DNA from 4 places in the Streptomyces sp. C36 genome. Region 3 is predicted to be linked to each of the others. Evidence: riboswitches for the same ligand, from Rfam matches in the RefSeq annotation. Region 3 holds a riboswitch; each other region holds the start of a gene.
The links. A riboswitch is a leader RNA that binds a small molecule or an ion and turns the genes downstream of it on or off. The one in region 3 is predicted to bind cobalamin.

Region 1 (5,534 bases), on a different contig from region 3:
CGTTCGGCGAGCCGGGCGGCGAGCGCCTGGCGGACCTCCCCGCGGCGCAGCCCGATGCCGTCCGCCAGCCGCTCGGCGGCCGTGTCCAGGTCGTGGAGGTAGTTCTGCCGGCGGTAGAAGAACTCCCGCACCTCCTCGTGCGGGGTGCGGCCCGTGCCCGGGGCGGCGTCCGGTCCGCGGTCCCCGGCGAGCTCGGCGAGGCGTTCGGTCAGCGCGCGGTTGCGGCGGTCGTACTCCAGCAGGACGCGGGCGACCGACGGCAGCCGCTCCGCGAGCTCGGCCAGCTCGGCGGCCGGCACCCGCGCGCCGTCCGGGCCGTCGGCGAGGGCCTCGCGCAGGTCGGCGAGCAGCCGGGCGGTGTCCCGTCCGGAGAAGAAGCCCGGGTCCACCCCGAACGTCTCGGTCAGCCGCAGGAGCACGGGCACGGTCAGCGGGCGCGCGTCGTGCTCCATCTGGTTGAGGTAGCTGGGCGAGACGGCCAGCCGCCGGGCCAGCTCGGCCTGGGTGAGCCGGCGCTCCTCGCGCAGCCGGCGCAGCCGGGCTCCCGCGTAGGTCTTGCTCATCCGGCGAGACTAGCATTGGCAACCTTCGCAAAGACGCGTCAAATACTCCGCACTATTTGGCAGTTGGCTACGGTCGACGCCTGTCGCGGCCGGGTGGGAGAGTCGGTTCACGGCCGCTTCAGGCCCCCGGATCCGGGTTCGCAACCCTTCGCACGCCCCCGTGCGCCCGCACCCCGGTCCGCCCCCGTACCCGTCTCCCGGGAGTACCCCCATGGCGCAGGAAGAGCAGGCACCCACCGCGGCCGCGACGCTGACGCGGCGATGGGCGACCGAGGACCGCTGGCGCGGCGTCGACCGCACGTACAGCGCCGAGGACGTGATCCGGCTGTCCGGCAGCGTTCGCGAGGAGCACACCCTCGCCCGGCGCGGCGCCGAGCGGCTGTGGCGGCTGCTGCACGAGCGGGACCACGTCCACGCGCTGGGTGCCCTCACCGGCGGCCAGGCCGTGCAGATGGTCCGGGCCGGGCTGGAGGCGATCTACCTCTCCGGCTGGCAGGTCGCCGCCGACGCCAACCAGGCCGGGCAGACCTACCCCGACCAGAGCCTCTACCCGGCCAACTCGGTGCCCACCGTGGTCCGGCGCCTGAACAACGCCCTGCTGCGCGCCGACCAGATCGCCGTCTCCGAGGGCGACGCCTCCACCGACTGGCTGGCGCCCGTCGTCGCCGACGCCGAGGCCGGCTTCGGCGGCCCCCTGAACGCCTTCGAGCTCACCAAGGCGATGATCGCCGCCGGCGCGGCCGGCATCCACTACGAGGACCAGCTGGCCTCCGAGAAGAAATGCGGCCACCTCGGCGGCAAGGTCCTCGTCCCCACCGCCCAGCACATCCGCACCCTCAACGCCGCCCGCCTCGCCGCCGACATCGCCGGCGTCCCCACCGTGATCGTCGCCCGCACCGACGCGCTCGCCGCCACCCTTCTGACCAGCGACGTCGACGAGCGCGACGCCCCGTTCACCACCGGCGAGCGCACGGCCGAGGGGTTCTACCGGGTGCGCGGCGGCATGGCTCCCGTCATCGCCCGCGGCCTGGCCTACGCCCCCTACGCCGACCTGCTGTGGATGGAGACCGGCACCCCCGACCTCGCCCAGGCCCGCGAGTTCGCCGAGGCCGTGCACGCGCGCCATCCCGACCAACTGCTCGCGTACAACTGCTCGCCGTCCTTCAACTGGAAGGCCGCGCTGGACGACGATCAGATCGCCAAGTTCCAGCGCGAGCTCGGTGCCATGGGCTACCGCTTCCAGTTCATCACCCTGGCCGGCTTCCACTCCCTCAACCACGCCATGTTCGACCTGGCCCGCGGCTACGCCGAGCACGGCATGACCGCCTACGTCGACCTGCAGGAGCGGGAGTTCGCCGCCCAGAACGACGGCTTCACCGCCGTGCGCCACCAGCGCGAGGTCGGCACCGGCTACTTCGACCTGGTCTCCACCGCCCTCAACCCCGCCGCGGAGACCCTCGCGCTGCGCGGCTCGACCGAAGAGGAGCAGTTCCGGTGAGCGCCCCCGACGCGGTGAGCGTCCCGGTGATCCGGCGCGTCGGGGTCGTCGGCGGCGGGCGGATGGGGGCGGGCATCGCCGAGGTCTGCGCCCGCGCCGGACTCGACACGGTGGTGTGCGAGGCCGACGCCGGAGCGGCCCGGGACGCCCGCGACCGCGTCGCCCGCTCCCTCGGCCGCGCCGTCGCCCGCGGCCGGGTCACCCCCGCCGAACGCGACGACGCCCTGGCCGCCATGGCCTTCACCGCGAGCCTCGACGCCCTCGCCGACCGGCAGTTGGTCGTCGAGGCCGTCCCCGAGGACGCCGGACTGAAGGCCGAGGTCTTCGCCGCCCTCGACAAGACCGTCGAGGACCCCGCCGCCGTCCTCGCCTCCACCACCTCCTCGATCCCCGTGATGCGGCTGGGCATGGCCACCACCCGCGCCGACCGCGTCGTCGGCCTCCACTTCTTCAACCCGGTGCCCGTGATGCCGCTCGTCGAGGTCGCCGCCTCCCTGCACACCGGGCGCGAGACCCTGGCCGCGGCCGAGCACTTCGCCGCCGTCACGCTGGGGCGCGACGTCGTGCGGGCGAGGGACCGGGCGGGCTTCGTCGTCAACGCCCTGCTCGTCCCCTACCTGTTGGCGGCCGTGAGGATGGCCGAGTCCGGCTTCGCCACGCCCGAGGACATCGACACCGGCATGCGGCAGGGCTGCGCCCACCCCATGGGGCCGCTCGCCCTGGCCGACCTCATCGGGCTGGACACGCTCACGGCGATCGCCGAGTCGCTGTACGAGGAGTTCCGCGAACCGCTCTACGCGCCGCCCCCGCTGCTGCGCCGCATGACCGACGCCGGGCTGCTGGGCCGCAAGAGCGGGCAGGGCTTCCACGCCCACCCGGCCCGCGAGGGCTAGCAAGATCGGGACAACCCCCGGCAACCCCTGTCGCCGGGGAGCCGGGTGTGTCTAGGCTGGGGACGCAGTCGGTTCGCCCCGTCTTCGGACGGCGGCGTCGCAAGAGGGAACCCGGTGTGAATCCGGGACTGCCCCGCAGCGGTGAGTGGGAACGACCGCCGTCATACGCACTGGGCCCGAGGGCCCGGGAAGCGACGGCCAGTAGGTGTCGCGTCCGTCAGGACGCGGCGGGCCCACGAGTCCGAATACCTGCCACTGCCCGCGTGCGACCGCACGCGGTGTTCTCGGTGGTCCCGTGGGCGGACCGACGGGTACGGGCGGGCGCGACGCGGCCCCGCCCCGTCCTGCCGTTCCTTCGCACCCCGTCGGCCACCGGGAGCGTTCCGCGACTCGCGAAGGAGAGTTCCGTGGCAGCCGAGCGTTCCCACCCCGCCCCGCGTTCCCTGGCCACCGTCCACGGCTACCCCCGGCAGGGGGCCGGCCGGGAGCTGAAGAAGGCCGTCGAGGGCTACTGGGCCGGCCGCGTCAGCGCCGGCGAACTGCGCCGCACCGCCGCCGGCCTGCGCCGCGAGGCCTGGCGAGCGCTGGCGGACGCCGGCGTCCACGAGGTCCCCACCGGCGACTTCTCGCTCTACGACCACGTCCTGGACACCACCGTCATGGTCGGCGCCATCCCCGAGCGGCACCGCGCCCTCGTCGCCGAGGACGCCCTCGACGGCTACTTCGCCATGGCCCGGGGCACCCAGCAGGCACCGCCGCTGGAGATGACCAAGTGGTTCGACACCAACTACCACTACCTCGTCCCCGAACTGGGCCCCGGCACCGTCTTCACCGCCGACTCCGCCAAGCCCGTCGGCGAACTGCGCGAGGCCCTCGACGCCGGCCACGCCGCCCGGCCCGTGCTGGTGGGCCCCGTCACCTACCTCCTGCTGGCCAAGCCCGCCCCCGGCACCGCCCCGGACTTCCAGCCGCTGACCCTCCTCGACCGGCTGTTGCCCGTCTACGCCGACGTGCTCGCCGACCTGCGCGCGGCCGGCGCCGCATGGGTGCAGCTCGACGAGCCCGCACTGGTCCAGGACCAGCCCCCGGCCGTACTGAACGCCGCCGCCCGCGCCTACCGCGAACTGGGCGCCCTCACCGACCGCCCCAAGCTGCTCGCCGCCGCCTACTTCGACCGGCTCGGCGACGCCCTGCCGGTGCTGGCCAAGGCGCCCGTCGACGGCCTGGCCCTGGACTTCACCGGGCCCGCCGCCGCCAACCTCGGCGACCTCGCCGCCGCCGGCGGCCTGCCCGGCAAGCGGCTGATCGCCGGCGTCGTCGACGGGCGCAACGTCTGGATCAACGACCTCGAGCGGTCCCTGGCCACCCTCGCCACCCTGCTCGGCCTCGCCGGCCGCGTCGACGTCGCCCCCTCCTGCTCCCTGCTGCACGTGCCCCTGGACGCCGCCGCCGAACGCGACGCCGACCCGCAGGTCGCCCGCTGGCTCGCCTTCGCCCGGCAGAAGACCGACGAGATCGTCACCCTCGCCCGCGGCCTGAACGAGGGCGGCGACACCATCGCCCCGCAGCTCGCCGCCAACCGTTGCGCCCGCTCCTCCCGCGCCGCCTCCGCCCTCACCCGCGACCCGGCCGTGCGCGCCCGCGCCACGGCCGTCACCCCCGCCGACACCCGCCGCCCACAGCCCTACGCCGAGCGCTCCGCCGCCCAGCGCGCCCGCCTGGGCCTGCCGCTGCTGCCCACCACCACCATCGGCTCCTTCCCGCAGACCCGCGAACTGCGCACCGCCCGCGCCGACCTGCGCGCCGGGCGCATCGACGCCGCCGCGTACGACGAGCGCATCGCCGCCGAGATCCGCGAGGTCCTCGCCTTCCAGGAGAGGGCCGGCCTCGACGTCCTCGTCCACGGCGAACCCGAACGCGACGACATGGTCCAGTACTTCGCCGAGCGCCTCACCGGCTACCTGGCCACCCGGCACGGCTGGGTGCAGTCCTACGGCACCCGCTATGTGCGGCCGCCCATCCTCGCCGGCGACATCTCCCGGCCCGGGCCCATGACCGTCGCCTGGACCGCCTACGCCCAGGAGCACACGGACCGCCCGGTCAAGGGCATGCTCACCGGCCCCGTCACCATGCTCGCCTGGTCCTTCGTCCGCGACGACCAGCCGCTCGCCGACACCGCCCGCCAGGTCGCCCTCGCCCTGCGGGACGAGGTCGCCGATCTGGAGGCCGCGGGCACCGCCGTCATCCAGGTCGACGAGCCGGCGCTGCGCGAGACCCTGCCGCTGCGCTCCGCCGACCGGGCCGGCTACCTCCGGTGGGCCACCGAGGCCTTCCGGCTGGCCACCGCCGGCGTACGGGCGGACACCCAGATCCACACCCATATGTGCTACGCCGAGTTCGGCGACATCATCGCCGCCATCGAGGACCTGGACGCCGACGTCATCAGCCTCGAGGCCGCGCGCTCGCACATGCGGGTCGCCGGTGAACTCGCCCTGGCCGGCTACGCGCAGGAGGTCGGGCCCGGCGTCTACGACATCCACTCCCCGCGCGTGCCGGACGCCGCCGAGGTCGCGGCCCTGC
Region 2 (5,534 bases), on a different contig from region 3:
CGGGCCCGCCGGGCCGAGCCCGACGACCACGACCTCGCCGGAGGCCGCGGGCTCCGGCTCGGTGCCGACGCGGCTCGGCAGCACCGCCACCGAGAAGTACGGCACCGACTCCGGGTCGATGTCCGCCAGCCGGCCCGTGCGCTCACCGCTCATCGTGGCGCGTTCGACGTACCGCGCCTCCTCCAGCCGGCCCGCCCGTTCCAGCGCGCCCCGCACCGCCGGGAACGTGCGGCCGAGTTTCATCACGACCGCCGAGTCGGTGGCGGCGAGCCGGGCCGCGAGCTCCTCCTCGGGCAGGGTGCCCGGCAGGATGGTGAGCACCTCCTCGGCCTCGACGAGCGGTTCCCCGAGGCGGGCGGCCGCGGCGCTCACCGAGGTGACCCCGGGCACGACCTCCGTGGGGTAGCGGTGGGCGAGCCGCTTGTGCATGTGCATGTACGAGCTGTAGAAGAGCGGGTCGCCCTCGGCGAGGACGGCCACGGTGCGCCCGGCGTCCAGGTGCGCGGCCAGCCGGGCCGCGGCCTCCTCGTAGAACTCCTCCATCGCGGCCCGGTAGCCGCCGGGGTGGTCGGTGGTCTCCGTGGTGACCGGGTAGACCAGCCGCTCCTCGATGTGGTCCGGGCGCAGGTGGCGTTCGGCGATCGAGCGCGCGATGCTGCGGCCGTGCCGGGCGCTGTGGTAGGCGACGACGTCGGCCGCGGCGATGGTCTCGACGGCCCGCAGGGTCATCAGTGACGGGTCGCCGGGGCCGAGCCCCACCCCGTACAGCCGGCCCGTCGTCCGCGGGTGCCGGTCGGTCTGCGGACGCCGCTCGGTCCGCGGGTGCTGCTCGCTCACTCTTCCTCGCTCGCTATCGCGTTGATCGCGGCCGCGGCCATGGCGCTGCCGCCCCGCCGCCCCCGCACCACCAGGTACTCCAGCCCCAGCGGGCTGTCGGCCAGCGCGTCCTTGGACTCGGCGGCGCCGATGAAGCCGACCGGGATGCCGAGCACGGCCGCCGGGCGGGGCGCGCCCTCCGCCACCATCTCCAGCAGGCGGAACAGCGCGGTCGGCGCGTTGCCCACCGCGACGACGGCGCCGTCCAGCTTCTCGTGCCACAGCTCCAGGGCGGCGGCGCTGCGGGTCGTGCCCATGCGCGCCGCCAGATCCGGAACCGCCGGATCGGCGAGCGTGCACAGCACCTCGTTGTCCGCGGGCAGCCGCTTGCGGGTCACTCCCGAGGCGACCATGTTCGCGTCGCAGAGGATGGGCGCGCCGGCGAGCAGCGCGGCGCGCGCCTTCGCCACCACGCCGGGGGAGTACGCCAGGTCCTTGACGAGGTCCGTCATCCCACAGGCGTGGATCATGCGGACCGCGACCCGGCTGACGTCGGCGGGCAGCCCGCCGAGGTCGGCCTCGGCCCGGATGGTGGCGAAGGACTGGCGGTAGATGGACGCGCCGTCCTTGTCGTAGTCGAACACTTGGCCCTCGTTCATGTCGTGGTACGGGCCGCCGCCACCGCGTCGGCCATCTCTCGCGCCGGCACCGTCCTCGCCGTCGCCGGTCCTCGCGCCGCATCGTCCCGCACGGCGAGCCGGTAGCCCTCGTCCGTGGCGAGCACGTCGACCCACCGGCCGCCGGGGTGCCCGCAGCGCCGCTCGCACCCGGACCAGTACACCGGCAGGACGTCCGCCCCGCCAGGGAGCGTCCCGGTGAGGCAGGCGGCCGCGTCGGCCCGTACGTCCGCGAGGGACTTCGCGCACCCGGGACGGCCCGCGCAGGCGCCGGCCCCGTGCCAGGGGGAGTCGGGGGAGACGACCAGGCCCGCGTCGGCGAACGCCGTGCGGTGGGCGGCGCCCGCCACGGCCGTCAGCCCCGGCACGACGATGCCGCGCCAGGGTGTCACACGCAGTTCGCCGTCGCCGTCCTGGGCGGCGGCACCGGCGACCAGACGCCACTGGCCCACGGTCAGCCGTCCCAGGGGCGCCGCCAGGGACAGCGCCCACCGCCCGTCCCGGCCGTGCACCGCGCCCGGCGGGGGCGCCGGGCCGTGGGGGAGCGTGAGGCGCGGTACGAGCGAGCAGGCGATCCCGGCGGCGGCGAGCCGCTCGGCCAACCGCTCGGGGGACGGCCGCTGTTCGGGGGCGAGGTCGCGTACGCGCCAGGCCCCGACGCCGCTCGCGCGCCGTGCCGCGAGGAACGCCCGCGCGGCGAGGAGGGCCGCGCGAGGGGCGTCGCCGGAGGCGAGGCGCACGGCGGGGCCGGCGGTGCCGAAGCACAGCAGGGCGTGCCGGCCGTCCCGCTCTGCGATCAACGTCACATCGGGCGCCAGAGCCACGATGTCGCCGCGGCCGTCGTCGAGACCGAAGAGGAAACGGCCCGACAATCCCGACAAGTCGCTTGTTCCTGCTTCGTCTTCTCCTGCGCCTTCTCCTGCGCCTTCTCCTGCGCCTTCTCCTGCGCCTTCTCCGGCGCACAGAAGCCCGTCCAGGGCGCGCGCCCAGGCCTGCACATCCACGCGCGCGTCGGTCCGCCCGTCATCCCGCCCGTCCAGCCCGCACAGCGGCGACGCCACCACGTTGCGGATCCGCTCGTGACGGTCCGACGGCAGCAGCCCGGCCGCGCGCAGCCGCCCTCCCAGGGCCGCGCCGCAGGCGTCCGGCAGGCCGCGCAGCTGGACGTTGCCGCGCGAGGTGATGTCGAGACGGCCGTCGCCCAGCTCCTCGGCCAGGCCGGCCAGCACCTCGGCCTGAACGGACGTCAGCAGACCGCCGGGCAGCCGGACGCGCGCCAGCGCCCCGTCGTCCGCGGCGTGCAGCCGCAGCGCGCCGGGGCAGCGGTCACCGCTCTCGCGGCCGGACGTGGGGGTGGCGGACATGGCCGCGAGCATACCGAGGGGCACCTCTCCGCGGCCCCGCCCGCCCCGGTTCGCCGGCTCCGGGCGGCAGGGGCGGGAGAACGGAACACGCGCTGGTCATCGGGGTTCCGCTCGCTACTATGGCTCATCGGCGGAGCCATGGGTCCGCCGGACGCCAGAGACGGCGACAGGGGAGGAAGCCGGTGAGACTCCGGCACGGTCCCGCCACTGTGAGCACGGCAGCGATGCCGGGCGAGTCAGGAACTCCCGCCGTCTTCCCACCGCCCGGGGCGCGGACCCCGAGGAAGGCCAGCCGCAGCATGCGCACGTTCCGGTGCCGCGCACCCCGGGCGACCCTCGAAGCACTCGCACTCGGGAGCGCCGCGTGATCCTTCTCCTGTCGACCTCCGACACCGACCTGCTCAGCGCCCGCGCGGCCGGCGGCCCGGTGTCCTACCGGCTCGCCAACCCCGCCCGGCTCGCGCTGGACGAGCTCCCGGCGCTCCTGGAGGGCACCGACCTCGTCGTCGTACGCCTCCTCGGCGGCCTCCGCGCCTGGCAGGAGGGCCTGGACCTGCTGCTCGCCGGCCCGCGGCCCGTCGTCGTCCTCACCGGCGAACAGGCACCCGACGCCCAGCTGATGGAGGCCTCCACGGTCCCCGTCGGCATCGCCGCCGAGGCCCACGCCTACCTCGCCCACGGCGGCCCGGCCAACCTCGAGCAGCTCGCCCGCTTCCTCTCGGACACCGTGCTGCTCACCGGCCACGGCTTCGAGCCCCCGGCCGCCGCCCCCGCCTGGGGCGAGCTGGAGCGCACCCCCAAGCCCGGCGCGAGCGGCCCGCTCGTCGCGGTGCTCTACTACCGCGCGCACCACATGAGCGGCAACACCGCCTTCGTCGAGGCCCTGTGCGGGGCGATCGAGGACGCCGGAGGCCGCGCGCTGCCGCTGTACGTCGCCTCCCTGCGCGCCCCCGAACCCGAACTGATCGACGCCCTGCGCGGCGCCGACGCCATCGTCACCACCGTCCTCGCGGCCGGCGGCACCCGCCCCGCCGAGGCCTCCGCCGGCGGCGACGACGAGTCCTGGGACGCCGGCGCCCTCGCCGCGCTCGACGTACCGATCCTGCAGGCGCTGTGCCTGACCGGGCCGCGCAGCGCGTGGGAGGAGAACGACGAGGGGCTCTCGCCGCTCGACGCCGCCACCCAGGTCGCCGTGCCCGAGTTCGACGGCCGCATCATCACCGTTCCGTTCTCCTTCAAGGAGGTCGACGAGGACGGCCTGCCCGCCTATGTCGCCGACATGGAGCGCGCCGCCCGCGTGGCCGGCATCGCCGTGCGCCACGCCCGGCTGCGCCACATCCCGGCCGCCGACAAGCGGATCGCCCTCGTCCTGTCCGCCTACCCCACCAAGCACTCCCGCATCGGCAACGCCGTCGGCCTCGACACCCCCGCCAGTGCCGTCGCCCTGCTGCGCCGACTGCGCGAGGAGGGCTACGACTTCGGCGACGAGGCCGTGCCCGGCCTCGCCTCCGGCGACGGCGACGAGCTCATCTACGCCCTCATCGAGGCCGGCGGCCACGACCAGGACTGGCTCACCGAGGAGCAGCTGGCCAGCAACCCGGTCCGTATCCCGGCCGCCGACTACAAGCGCTGGTACGCGCAGTTGCCCGCCGAGCTGCGCGAGGCCGTCGAGGAGCACTGGGGCCCGGCGCCCGGCGAGATGTTCCTCGACCGCAGCCGTACCGCCGAGGGCGACCCGGACGGCGACATCGTCCTGGCCGCCCTGCGCCGCGGCAACCTGCTGATCCTCATCCAGCCGCCGCGCGGCTTCGGCGAGAACCCCATCGCCATCTACCACGACCCCGACCTGCCGCCCTCCCACCACTACCTCGCCGCCTACCGCTGGATCGCGGCCTCCCGCGAGGACGGCGGCTTCGGCGCCGACGCGATGGTGCACCTGGGCAAGCACGGCAACCTCGAGTGGCTGCCCGGCAAGAACGCCGGCCTGTCCGCCGCCTGCGGCCCCGACGCCGCCCTCGGCGACCTGCCGCTGGTCTACCCCTTCCTCGTCAACGACCCCGGCGAGGGCACCCAGGCCAAGCGCCGCGCCCACGCCACCCTCGTCGACCACCTCGTGCCGCCCATGGCCCGCGCCGAGTCCTACGGCGACATCACGCGCCTGGAACAGCACCTCGACGAGTACGCCCAGATCTCCGCCATGGACCCGGCCAAGCTGCCGGCGATCCGCGCCCAGATCTGGACCCTGATCCAGGCCGCCCGCCTCGACCACGACCTCGGCCTGGAGGAGCGCCCGGACGACGACGGCTTCGACGACTTCCTGCTGCACGTCGACGGCTGGCTGTGCGAGGTCAAGGACGCCCAGATCCGCGACGGTCTGCACGTCCTGGGCGACGCCCCCACCGGCGAGGCGCGGGTGAACCTCGTCCTGTCGATCCTGCGCGCCCGCCAGATCTGGGGCGGCACGACGGCCCTGCCGGGCCTGCGCGAGGCACTCGGCCTGGACGAGTCGGCGGCCACGCGCACGACGGCGGACGAGGCGGAGGCCGAGGCCCGCGCCCTGGTGGAGGCCATGGAGGCGGCGGGCTGGGACCCGGCGGCGATCCCGGCTGTCGTGGGCACCGGTGTCGTGGGCACCGACCCCGCGAAGGCCGACGCCGTCGCGGCCATCCTCGACTTC
Region 3 (5,534 bases):
ATGGTGCCGACGAGGAGGAAGCGGGACGCGTGACGGACGGAGACGCCTTCGCGTTCCACGTAGGCGGCTCCGGTCGCCGCCGCGTCGAGGAGGGCGTCGACCAGGTGGTCGCCCAAGAGATTGACCTCGTCGACGTACAGCACGCCCCGGTGCGCGTCGGCCAGCAGGCCCGGCTCGAACGCCTTGACGCCCTCGGCCAGCGCCCGCTCGATGTCGAGCGCGCCGACGAGCCGGTCCTCCGAGGCCCCGACGGGCAGTTCGACCATACGGGCGGGCCGGGTGGCGCTCGACCCACCCTCGTGCGGGCCGTCGGGACACGAGGGGTCCGGGGCGGCGGGGTCGCAGGAGAAGCGGCAGGCGGTGATGGTGTCGACCACCGGCAGCAGCGTGGACAGGGCCCGGACGGTCGTCGTCTTCGCGGTGCCCTTCTCACCCCGTACGAGCACTCCGCCGATGGACGGCGCGATGGCGTTGAGCAGCAGGCCCAGTCGCATGTCGTCCATGCCGACGATCGCGGTGAACGGGTAGGTGGCCGGGGCCATCAGGTGTTACCCCCTTCGAGGGATTCGGTCCGAATGGGCGCGGTGGTGGCCGCTGGGCCTGCCAGGCTGTCGCTCTGCTCCGCGGGTGCGGAGGTGAGCCGGGTACTGCCAAGTCGACGGCCGTCCGCAGCGTAGGGGCTCCGCGCAGGTGGAGATGGCGCCCCCGGCGGTATGAACGGGTAACCGCGCGGCACCCCGTCCTCGATCAGCCGCAGCAGCGCATCCGTGTCCGCGTGCTCCTCGATCAGGTCGCCCAGCCGGTCCAGCTGTTCCTCGCGCAGCGCCGCGAACGACGTGTCCGGCGCCGGGACGAACGCCCGTCCGGCCGCCTGTGCGACCCGGCGCAGGAACGCCCGGCGGAAGCCGTCGCTCTCCAGAGAGCCGTGCCAGTGGGTGCCCCAGACGGCGCCGACCCGGCAGCCGTCGAGGAACGGCTCGTCGCCGCCGTGGACGTCCGCGACGCCGTGGTGGATCTCGTAGCCCTCCACTCGTTCGCCCAGGGCGGTGCCCACCGGCCTCGCCAGGGTCTTCTCCGCCGCGAAGCGCACGCGTACGGGCAGCAGGCCGAGGCCCTCGACCACACCGGCGCGGGACTCCACCTCGTCCTCGATCCGCTCGCCCAGCAGCTGGAAGCCGCCGCAGACGCCCAGCACCGGGCGGCCTTCCGCCGCGCGCCGGGCGAGCGCGTCGGCGAGGCCGCGTTCGCGCAGCCACGCCAGCGCGCGGACCGTGCCGCGCGTACCCGGTACGACCACGAGGTCGGCGTCGGCGAGTTCCTCGGGCCGGTCCACGAAGCGCACCACGACGCCCGGTTCGGCCGCGAGGGCGTCCACGTCCGTGAAGTTGGACATCAGCGGTACCGCGCACACCGCCACCCGCAGCACGTCGGCGCCGTGCGGCGGGGCCACCACCGATTCGCGGACGGCGCCGCGCAGCGAGACCCTCAGGCCGTCCTCCTCGTCGATGCCCAGGCCGTGGGTGAAAGGCAGCACGCCGAACGTCCGCCGGCCCGTCAGGTCGCGCAGCATGTCCAGGCCGGGCTCCAGCAGGCTCACGTCGCCCCGGAACTTGTTGACGATGTAGCCCGCTATCAGTTCCTGGTCCTCGGGCGAGAGGAGCGCCGTGGTGCCGAAGAAGGAGGCGAAGACGCCGCCCCGGTCGATGTCGCCGACGACGACCACGGGCAGCCGGCCGGCCCGCGCGATGCCCATGTTGACGATGTCGCTGCGCCGCAGGTTGATCTCCGCCGGGCTGCCGGCGCCCTCGCAGATGACCGCGTCGTGCGTACGCCGCAGCTCCTCCAGGCACTCCGTCACCGTGCCGAACAACTGCTCCTGGCGGCCCGCGTGATAGCCGCGCGCGCTGAGCTCGCCCACCGGCTTGCCCATCAGGACGACCTGGCTGCTGCGGTCGCCGCCGGGCTTGAGCAGCACCGGGTTCATGAGCGCGCTGGGCTCGACGCGCGCGGCCGCGGCCTGCATGGCCTGCGCGCGCCCTATCTCCGCGCCCTCGCGCGTGACGTACGAGTTGAGCGACATGTTCTGCGCCTTGAACGGCGCGACGTTGACGCCCTTGCGGACCAGCCAGCGGCAGATCCCGGCGGTCACCACGCTCTTGCCCGCGTCGGAGGTCGTGCCGGCCACCAGCAGGCCCCCGCCCCTCCCAGCTGTCACCGACAACGCTTCCTCCTCGTCACGGTCGCGACGACCGTCCTAGTCAGCAGGGCCGTTCCCAGGGCCAGGACCGACACCCGGCGCGAGAGCCGCACCGCGCGTTCGACGTCCGCGACCTCGACCGGCCGGTTCTCCGCGCCCAGGACGGGGCGGTGCTCGACGCGGCCCGCGTAGGCGAGGGTGCCGCCGAGGCGTACCCCGAGCGCCCCGGCGAAGGCGGCCTCGACGGGGCCGGCGTTGGGGCTGGGGTGGCGGGAGGCGTCGCGGCGGGCGACGCGCAGGGCGCCGCGCGGGTCGGGGCCCGCGAGGACGGCGAGGGCGGCGGTGAGCCGGGCGCCGGGCCAGCCGGCGACGTCGTCGAGGCGGGCGGAGGCCCAGCCGAACCGGCGGTAGCGCGGGGACCTGTGGCCGACCATGGCGTCGAGGGTGTTCACGGCGCGGAAGCCCACCAGCCCGGGCACGCCGCCGAGCGCTCCCCACACCAGGGCGCCCACGACGGCGTCGGAGGTGTTCTCGGCGACGGACTCCACGACCGCGCGCGCGATCTGCTGCTCGTCCAGGGCCTGCGGATCGCGGCCGCACAGGTGGGGCAGCCGCTTCCGGGCGGCCGCCAGGTCGCCGGCGGCGAGCGCCCCGCCGACGGCGCGCGCCTCGCGGCCCAGCGATGTGCCGCCCAGGACGGCCCAGGTGGCGGCGGCGGTCAGGGCGACGCGCGCCGTGGGGGAGGGGCGTGCGGTACGGGCCAGCAGCCCGGCGCCGGCCACGGCGCCGCCCGCGCACAGCAGGGTGTGCAGGGCGCCCGTGCCGCGATGGTCGCGCCACAGGCGCTGTTCGACGGCGTGCGCGGCGCGCCCGAAGGCGGCCACGGGATGGCCGCGGCGGGGGTCGCCGAGGAGGAGGTCACCGGCGAAGCCGAGGGCCGCACCGCACGCGAAACCGAGGTGATCGGCGCGCATCGGTCAGGCCGCCGTCGCGCCTCGGCGGAAGGGGGGCTCACTGTCGGACGGTATGCGGCGGCCGGGCATGGCGATGTGTCCTCACTCAGGGTCCGCGCCCTGGCTCGACGTGACCGGCGACCAGAGTCTCCTGGCTCCCGGATCGACGTCGCTCCGGCCTTCCAGCCCGCGGGGCGGGCCGTGGCCCTCGGTGGAGGACGCTCCCCGGTGACAGTGGCGGGACCGCGCCGGATTCACACCGGCTTCCTCTGCTGTCGCCGTTTGGCTCCGGAAGTGCACCACGGCCCGGGAAGGGCAGTCAACTCACAGCTGACCTGCGGCCTTCCCGGGCCGTGGGAGGGATATGCGGAGGTGCTCCGGGCGCTCGGAAGCACCCGGAGGGCGCCCTCAGGAGACGATGAGGAAGATGCCGTATCCGACGGCGGCCGCGCACAGCGCGAAGCAGGCGTACGCGCCGGTGCGCAGGAGCGCGTTGGGAGCGACGGGCGCGGCGACGGTGCCGTCCGGCTGCTCCTGGGCCTTGCGGGGCGCGGTGCCGACGATGCCGAGGGTGAAGACGCCGACGAGCGCGACGGTCACGACGAGGCTGACGCCGAAGACCTGGCCGAGGGCTTCCCAGTTGATCTGCATGACGGGGTTCCTTGGTTCCTTAGCTCGTCGCCGCGGCGGGGGCGGCGGGGGCGGAGGAGGCGGTCGCCGGGGCGGCGGCCAGGGGGCCGGCCGGCGGCGGGGCGACGGCCTGGAGGGCGGCGGTGATGACGCCGGCGGGCTCGAGGGGCTCGGCGTCCACGCCCTGCGGCTGGTTGAGGTCGTTGACGTTGTCGTGCGTCACCGGCTTGCGGCGCGAGGCCAGCCAGATCGCGCCCGAGACGCCGAGGCCGAGGACGGCGACCGCGGCCACGCCCCAGTCGCCCTGGTCGGCGAGGAGGGCGGCGCCACCGGCGACCAGGCCCGCGGCGGGCAGGGTCAGGCCCCAGGCCATGACCATGCGGCCGGCGGTGGACCAGCGCACCACGCCGCCCTTGCGGCCGAGGCCGGCGCCCATGATCGAGCCGGAGCAGACCTGGGTGGTGGAGAGCGCGAAGCCGATGTGCGAGGAGGCGAGGATGACGGTCGCGGCGCCGGTCTGGGCGGCGAAGCCCTGGGCGGGCTTGATGTCGGTCAGACCCTTGCCGAGCGTCTGGATGATGCGCCAGCCGCCGAGGTACGTACCGAGCGCGATGGCCAGGCCCGCGGAGACGATGACCCACATGGGCGGGTCGGAGTGCGGGGCGACGACGCCGCCGGCGACCAGCGCGAGGGTGATCACACCCATGGTCTTCTGGGCGTCGTTGGTGCCGTGGGCGAGGGAGACCAGGGCGGCCGAGGCGATCTGCCCGGCGCGGTAGCCCTTGGCGGTCTCCTGCTCGTCGCGGCCCCGGGCGAGGCGGTAGGTGAGCCGGGTCGCGCACCAGGCGGCGATGCCGGCCACCAGCGGCGCGGCGACGGCCGGGATGAGGACCTTCATCACGACCTTGTCGGTGTTGACCGCGTCGAAGCCGACGGCGACGACCGTGGCACCGATCAGGCCGCCGAAGAGGGCGTGCGAGGAGCTGGAGGGAAGGCCCGCGAGCCAGGTCAGCAGGTTCCAGACGATCGCGCCGACGAGCCCGGCGAAGATCACTTCCGGCCTGATGCCCGCGGTCTCGTCGATGATCCCGCCGGAGATCGTCTTGGCGACCTCAACGGACAGGAACGCGCCGACGAGGTTGAGCACGGCCGACATGGCCACGGCCACCTTGGGCTTGAGGGCCCCGGTGGAGATGGTGGTGGCCATGGCGTTGGCCGTGTCGTGGAAGCCGTTCGTAAAGTCGAACACCAAGGCCGTGACGATCACGATCCCGATGAGAAGCGTGATGTTTTCCATTCACCCAGGCAATCAGCTCGATGGTCAGTACGCGGCGACCGTAGGGACTCAGGGTGAACGGAAGGTGAACTGGGCCCGGCCGGACCATTTCGTGAACCGGAGGCGACGACCGATGAGTGCGCAGGAAGAGATCAGCGGCAGCGGACGCGACGCCGGCCCGGCGGCCGAGGACCCAAGGCGCGCCTGGGCCGAGGTGGTGGCCACGGCCCGCCGCACCACGGCCGACGGGCTGGTCGTCGGCACCTCCGGCAACGTCTCCGCCAGGGTCGGGGACGTGGTGCTCGTCACGCCCAGCGGCGTCCCCTACGACCGTCTGGGCCCCGACGACATCACCGGAGTCGACCTCGCCGGCCGCCAGGTGATCGGCGAACTGACCCCCACCAGCGAGCTGCCCATGCACCTCGCCGTCTACCGCGCCACCGACGCCGCCGCGATCGTGCACACCCACGCCGTGCAC
Region 4 (5,534 bases), on a different contig from region 3:
CGAGCTTCTCCCAGTCCATCTCGCCGTCGGCACCGAGGTGCTGCGCGAGGTTGACCGAGCCCAGGTTGCAGACCGCGGTCTCGCCGTCGTCCGTGACCTCGAGGATCTCCGTGCAGAGGTTCGAGGAGTGGACTACCTTGCCCTTCTCGGCCGTCTGGTTGGCGGTGCGGTTGGCGGCGTCCTTGAACGTCATCCAGCCGTTGCCGGTCTGCGCGAGGGTACGCATCATGCGGGCGTACAGCACCCGGGCGGGGATCTGCTTGACGGCCTTGCCGGCGGCCTCGTAGGCGCGGTAGGCGGCGTCGAACTCGTCGCCGTAGAGGTCGACCAGGTCCGGGGTGTCGGCGGGGGAGAAGAGCGACCAGTCGGCGTCGGCCTCGACGCGGCGCATGAACTCGTCCGGGATCCAGTGCGCGATGTTGAGGTTGTGGGTACGACGGGCCTCCTCACCGGTGTTGTCGCGGAGCTCCAGGAACTCCTCGATGTCGGCGTGCCACGTCTCGAGGTAGACGCAGGCCGCGCCCTTGCGGCGGCCGCCCTGGTTCACGGCGGCGACGGAGGCGTCGAGGGTGCGCAGGAACGGCACAATGCCGTTGGAGTGGCCGTTGGTGCCGCGGATCAGCGAGCCGCGGGAGCGGATGCGCGAGTACGACAGGCCGATGCCGCCCGCGTGCTTCGACAGGCGCGCCACCTGGTGGTAGCGGTCGTAGATCGAGTCCAGCTCGTCCAGCGGAGAGTCCAGCAGGTAGCAGGACGACATCTGCGGGTGGCGGGTGCCCGAGTTGAAGAGCGTGGGGGAGGAGGGCAGGTAGGAGAGCGTGCTGGTGAGCCCGTAGAGCTCGGCGACGTCCTCCAGGGCCCGCACGGAGTGGTCCTCGGCCAGGCCGCAGGCCACGCGCAGCAGGAAGTGCTGCGGGGTCTCGATCACGTTGCGGGTGATCGGGTGGCGCAGCAGGTAGCGGCTGTGCAGGGTGCGCAGGCCGAAGTAGCCGAAGCGGTCGTCGGCGCCGTCGGCGAGAGCCTTGGCGACCAGCGCGTCCAGGCGCTCGGAGTGCTCCTTGACGAACGCGGCGGTCTCGTCCGCGATCAGGCCCTCACGGTGGCCGACGGCCACCGAGGCGGAGAAGGAGGTCGCACCCTCGCCGGCCGCCTCGTCGGCGATGGCGCGGGTGAGCAGCCGGGCGGCGAGGCGGGAGTACTCCGGTTCCTCGGCGATCAGGCCGGCGGCGGCCTCGGTGGCGAGGGAGCGCAGCTCGGCCTCGTCCGACGCGGCGCTGCGGCCGCGCAGCGCGGCGGCGGCGACCTTGCCCGGGTCGGTGGAAGGCAGGTCTGCGGTGAGGTCGGTCAGGGTGCGCAGCAGCGCGGTCCCGGGACCGCCGGTCGCTTCCGCGTTCGCTGAGACCGGATCTGCGGGCGCGATGGTCACGTGTGGCTCTCCCTCGCTCGGCTGGGGTGGGCCCGGGCGGGTGCGCGCGACGGTCGCGTACGGGCATGCCGAATGCACCGGGGCATGCCTCGTAGGCGTCCGTCGGCCCAACCCGCGGGGCCCGGACGAATTCAACGCCCATAGCCGAGCCCAGGGCAGGCTCGGTGGTGGGCGCGCTGGCGGCAGGTCCTCGGACTACAGGTGCGCTGGGTATATGCGCACACATACACCGTTGCGGGACAGTTCCGGACTTTCACCGGATTCCCCTGCGACATCAGCGAGGACGAGCATACATCTAGTGCCGCCCCTCGTACGCGCCCCCACATGTTGTGTCGTCCCGTCATGACACGGTCGCTGAATGTGCTAACGGGCGGGCTGCGCAAGGCCTCCACAAGGCTACGGAAGGCCACGCGAAAGGGCCGCCACGCCCCCCGGAGAGGGGTGTGGCGGCCCTGATGTCGGGGCGGGTCCGGCGGGCCCGCCAGGGTGCTGTCAGTGGCCGCCAGGGGCCCCCGCGGTGGCCGGGGGGAGCTCCGCCGGGACGCCCGGGTCGCCGGCGTCCGCGGTGTAGTCCGACGGGCTGGTCTGGTCGACGCCGTCGGGAGCCTTGATCGCCTTCAGGACGAAGGTCGCCACGATGACGACGATCACATTGAGGGCGAACGCGGTGAGGCCGATGTAGCCCTTCTCCCCGAGGAAGGGGATGAGGTTGGTGTTCCCGAAGTGGGACTGGGTGGCGCTCGGCGTAGCGTACGCCCGCCAGGTGCCGTACCCCATGCCGGCCGCCCAGCCCGCCAGCAGGGCCCAGCGGTGGAACCAGCGGGTGAAGAGCCCGCCGACGAGCGCCGGGATCGTCTGCAGGATCCATATGCCGCCGAGCAGCTGGAAGTTGATGGCGACCGTTTTGTCCATGGTGAGGACGAAAACGAGCGCTCCGACCTTGACGAGCAGGGAGGCGAGCTTGGACACCTTCGCCTCGTGTTCGGGCGAGGCGTCCGGCTTGAGGAACTCCTTGTAGATGTTCCGGGTGAACAGATTTGCGGCGGCGATCGACATGATGGCCGCCGGGACGAGCGCCCCGATGCCGATCGCGGCGAACGCCACGCCCGTGAACCAGTCCGGGAACATGTCCTCGAACAGCTGCGGGATCGCCAGCTGCCCGTTCTTGACCTTCACCCCGGCGGCCAGCGCCATGAAGCCGAGCATCGCCAGCAGGCCCAGCATCAGGGAGTAGAGGGGAAGGATCGTGGTGTTGCGGCGGATGACGTTGCGGCTCTTGCTGGAGAGCACCGCCGTCACCGAGTGGGGATACAGGAACAGCGCCATCGCCGAACCCAGCGCGAGCGTCGCGTACGACCACTGCGCGTCCGGGCCGGGGACGAGCGCGCCGCGCGGCTTGCCCGTTGCCGGATTTTCGGCCGCGAACGCATGACCGGCCTTGGCGAAGATCTCGTCGAAGCCGCCGAGCCGGATCGGGATGTAGATGGTCGCCACGATGATGACGATGTAGACCAGCGCGTCCTTGACGAAGGCGATCAGCGCCGGCGCCCGCAGCCCGGAGGAGTAGGTGTAGGCCGCGAGCACGCCGAAGGCGATCAGCAGCGGCAGGTCCTTGACGAACCAGTTGGTGCCCTCGCCGCCGCCGACGCCCAGCACGTCCAGGACGGCCTGTATGCCGACCAGCTGCAGGGCGATGTACGGCATGGTGGCGAGGATGCCGGTCAGCGCCAGCGCCAGGGACAGGCCCCGGGAGCCGAAGCGGCCCCGGACGAAGTCCGACGAGGTCACGTACCCGTGCTTGTGCGCCACCGACCACAGCCGCGGCAGGAAGGTGAAGACCAGCGGGTAGCAGAGGATGGTGTAGGGCACCGCGAAGAAGCCCGCCGCACCGCCCGCGTAGATGGCCGCCGGGACGGCGACGAAGGTATAGGCCGTATAGAGGTCGCCGCCGAGCAGGAACCAGGTGACCCAGGTGCCGAACGAGCGGCCGCCCAGTCCCCACTCCTCGAGATTGTCCGCGTTCTCCGCCCGCCGCCATTTCGACGCCATGAAGCCCATGACGGTCACGGCGAGGAAGAAGAACACGAACACGGCGAGTGCCACGCCGTTCACGCCGTCCTTCATCGGACCTCACCGCCCCGGTGCTTCCGCTCGTGACGGCGGACGATGACGTAGGCGACGACGGTGAGCATCGTCGAGATGAGGACCCACAGCATCTGGTACCAGTAGAAGAACGGGACGCCGGCGATGGCGGGCGTGAGCCGGGAGTAGGAACCGACCCACAGCATCGCCACGAAGGGGATGGCCAGGCACACCCCGGCGACGATCAACGGCACGGTGACGACCGGCCTTCGTGAGCCCTCTGCGGGCTGCTCGGGTGGTTCCGACATGCGGTGTCTCCGTCCCCTGTGCGATCACATGCGTAATGTCGGGGAAATCTAAGGGAGGCCCCCTCCGGACGTCACCCCCTATCCGCATATCGGAATGGCAACGCCCCGACGGTTCGTCAGAAACCGTAGGGGGAACCCCTGGTGTGGGAGTACCGGGCGCATCAACGGGAAGTAAAGAGTCCACTTGACGCATGGGGTGTATGTGGGCGTAGTCACGGTGGCGATGTGCGCGGTGCGCGCCCCAAGTGCCCAACCGCGAGCCCTATTTGATGAAATATTTACCTGTCATCAAAGGGTAACGTGCAGGTAAAGTGACTGTCTCGTCCGTCGCGCAGGATTGGCTGCACGGCGGCCGGCGCAGCCATGCACTGGCGCGCTCACACCCGTAATGCTGACTTGAACACACCGCGCCCCAACGGGAACCCACACGGGGCGCAGGAGGCAGGCCAACATGAAGTCGCTCATCGACAACGCCCGATCGTTCGCAACCCACGTGGCCGAGAACGCCGAGAGCTTCCGGGCTTTCGAAGCCGGCCAGTCGCCGGAGACCCTGTTCATCACGTGCTCCGACTCGCGCGTCGTGCCGTCCCTCATCACCGGCGCACGACCCGGCGAACTCTTCGAGCTCCGTACCGCGGGCAACATCGTCCCCGAGTACCGCAGCGACCACCCGTCCGGCGAGACCGCCACCATCGAGTACGCGGTCCGCGTGCTGGGCGTCCGCGACATCATCGTCTGCGGGCACTCCCACTGCGGCGCCGTGAGCGCCGTCGTCCGGGGCGATGACCTCTCCTCCGCGCCCGCCGTCCAGGGCTGGCTCGACCGCGCCGTCCCGGCGGACGCCGACGCCCGGACCGCCGACGCGGACTCCCCCGGCATGGCCGAGGCCGTCCAGGTCCACGCCGTCGCCCAGCTCAGGACCCTGCGGGACTACCCCTGCGTCCGCGAACGCCTCGAGGAAGGGCTGCTGACGCTGCACGCCTGGTACTACGAGGTGCACACCGGCTCGGTCACCGTGCACCGGCCCGAGAACGGCCACGGGCCGTTCGGACCTCTGTGAACCACCCGGCCGCACCACCCAAGGGGCCCTCACCCATGTTCTCCGTCAAGAAATCCGCCGTCCTGCGTCAGGACGCGCTCGCCTCGCTCGTCGTCTTCCTCGTGGCCCTGCCGTTGTGCGTCGGCGTGGCCGTGGCGTCCGGGGTACCGGCCGAACTCGGCCTGATCACCGGCATAGTCGGCGGCCTCGTCGTCGGCGCCATGCCGGGCAGCACCTTCCAGGTCAGCGGCCCCGCCGCCGGACTGACGGTGCTGGTGTTCGAAGCCGTAAGGGAGTTCGGCCTGGGCATGCTCGGCGCCATCGTCCTGGTCACCGGCCTCCTCCAACTCGCCCTCGGCGCCCTGCGCTTCGGCCGGTGGTTCCGGGCGATCTCGGTCGCGGTCGTCCACGGCATGCTCGCCGGCATCGGACTCGTCCTCCTCTTCGGCCAGCTCTACACCATGGCCGGCGTCAAGCAGCCGCGCTCGGGCATGGAGAAGATCGCGGGCGTCCCCGGGCTCGCCATGGACATCGTCACCGACGGCGACGCCCTGACCGCCTTCGCGGTCGGCGCGGCGACCATCGCGGTGCTGGTGCTGTGGAAGAAACTCCCGGGCAAGGCCCAGCTGGTGCCCGCGCCGCTGGTCGCCGTCGCGCTGGCCACGGCGGTCACCGCGCT

Region 1: it holds a riboswitch for cobalamin, as region 3 does, so the genes downstream of both, metE (5-methyltetrahydropteroyltriglutamate--homocysteine S-methyltransferase) here and AB4K12_RS09780 (cobalamin biosynthesis protein) in region 3, are expected to answer to the same signal.
Region 2: it holds a riboswitch for cobalamin, as region 3 does, so the genes downstream of both, cobN (cobaltochelatase subunit CobN) here and AB4K12_RS09780 (cobalamin biosynthesis protein) in region 3, are expected to answer to the same signal.
Region 4: it holds a riboswitch for cobalamin, as region 3 does, so the genes downstream of both, AB4K12_RS16995 (ribonucleoside-diphosphate reductase subunit alpha) here and AB4K12_RS09780 (cobalamin biosynthesis protein) in region 3, are expected to answer to the same signal.

Annotation. Positions count from the first base shown of each region.
Region 1 is NZ_JBFQGI010000001.1:263,930-269,463, forward strand. It holds gene AB4K12_RS01125 (short-chain fatty acyl-CoA regulator family protein) at 1-563, opposite strand, end outside; gene aceA (isocitrate lyase) at 775-2,061, shown strand; gene AB4K12_RS01135 (3-hydroxybutyryl-CoA dehydrogenase) at 2,058-2,954, shown strand; cobalamin riboswitch at 3,056-3,205, shown strand; gene metE (5-methyltetrahydropteroyltriglutamate--homocysteine S-methyltransferase) at 3,362-5,534, shown strand, end outside.
Region 2 is NZ_JBFQGI010000003.1:672,384-677,917, forward strand. It holds gene AB4K12_RS12770 (precorrin-2 C(20)-methyltransferase) at 1-837, opposite strand, end outside; gene AB4K12_RS12775 (precorrin-8X methylmutase) at 834-1,475, opposite strand; gene AB4K12_RS12780 (cobalamin biosynthesis protein CobG) at 1,472-2,857, opposite strand; cobalamin riboswitch at 2,972-3,123, shown strand; gene cobN (cobaltochelatase subunit CobN) at 3,222-5,534, shown strand, end outside.
Region 3 is NZ_JBFQGI010000002.1:919,839-925,372, forward strand. It holds gene AB4K12_RS09770 (putative cobaltochelatase) at 1-542, opposite strand, end outside; gene AB4K12_RS09775 (cobyric acid synthase) at 542-2,215, opposite strand; gene AB4K12_RS09780 (cobalamin biosynthesis protein) at 2,212-3,171, opposite strand; cobalamin riboswitch at 3,295-3,421, opposite strand; gene AB4K12_RS09785 (hypothetical protein) at 3,559-3,801, opposite strand; gene AB4K12_RS09790 (anion permease) at 3,821-5,077, opposite strand; gene AB4K12_RS09795 (class II aldolase/adducin family protein) at 5,190-5,534, shown strand, end outside.
Region 4 is NZ_JBFQGI010000005.1:134,184-139,717, forward strand. It holds gene AB4K12_RS16995 (ribonucleoside-diphosphate reductase subunit alpha) at 1-1,426, opposite strand, end outside; cobalamin riboswitch at 1,590-1,747, opposite strand; gene mctP (monocarboxylate uptake permease MctP) at 1,919-3,550, opposite strand; gene AB4K12_RS17005 (DUF3311 domain-containing protein) at 3,547-3,816, opposite strand; gene AB4K12_RS17010 (carbonic anhydrase) at 4,268-4,876, shown strand; gene AB4K12_RS17015 (SulP family inorganic anion transporter) at 4,912-5,534, shown strand, end outside.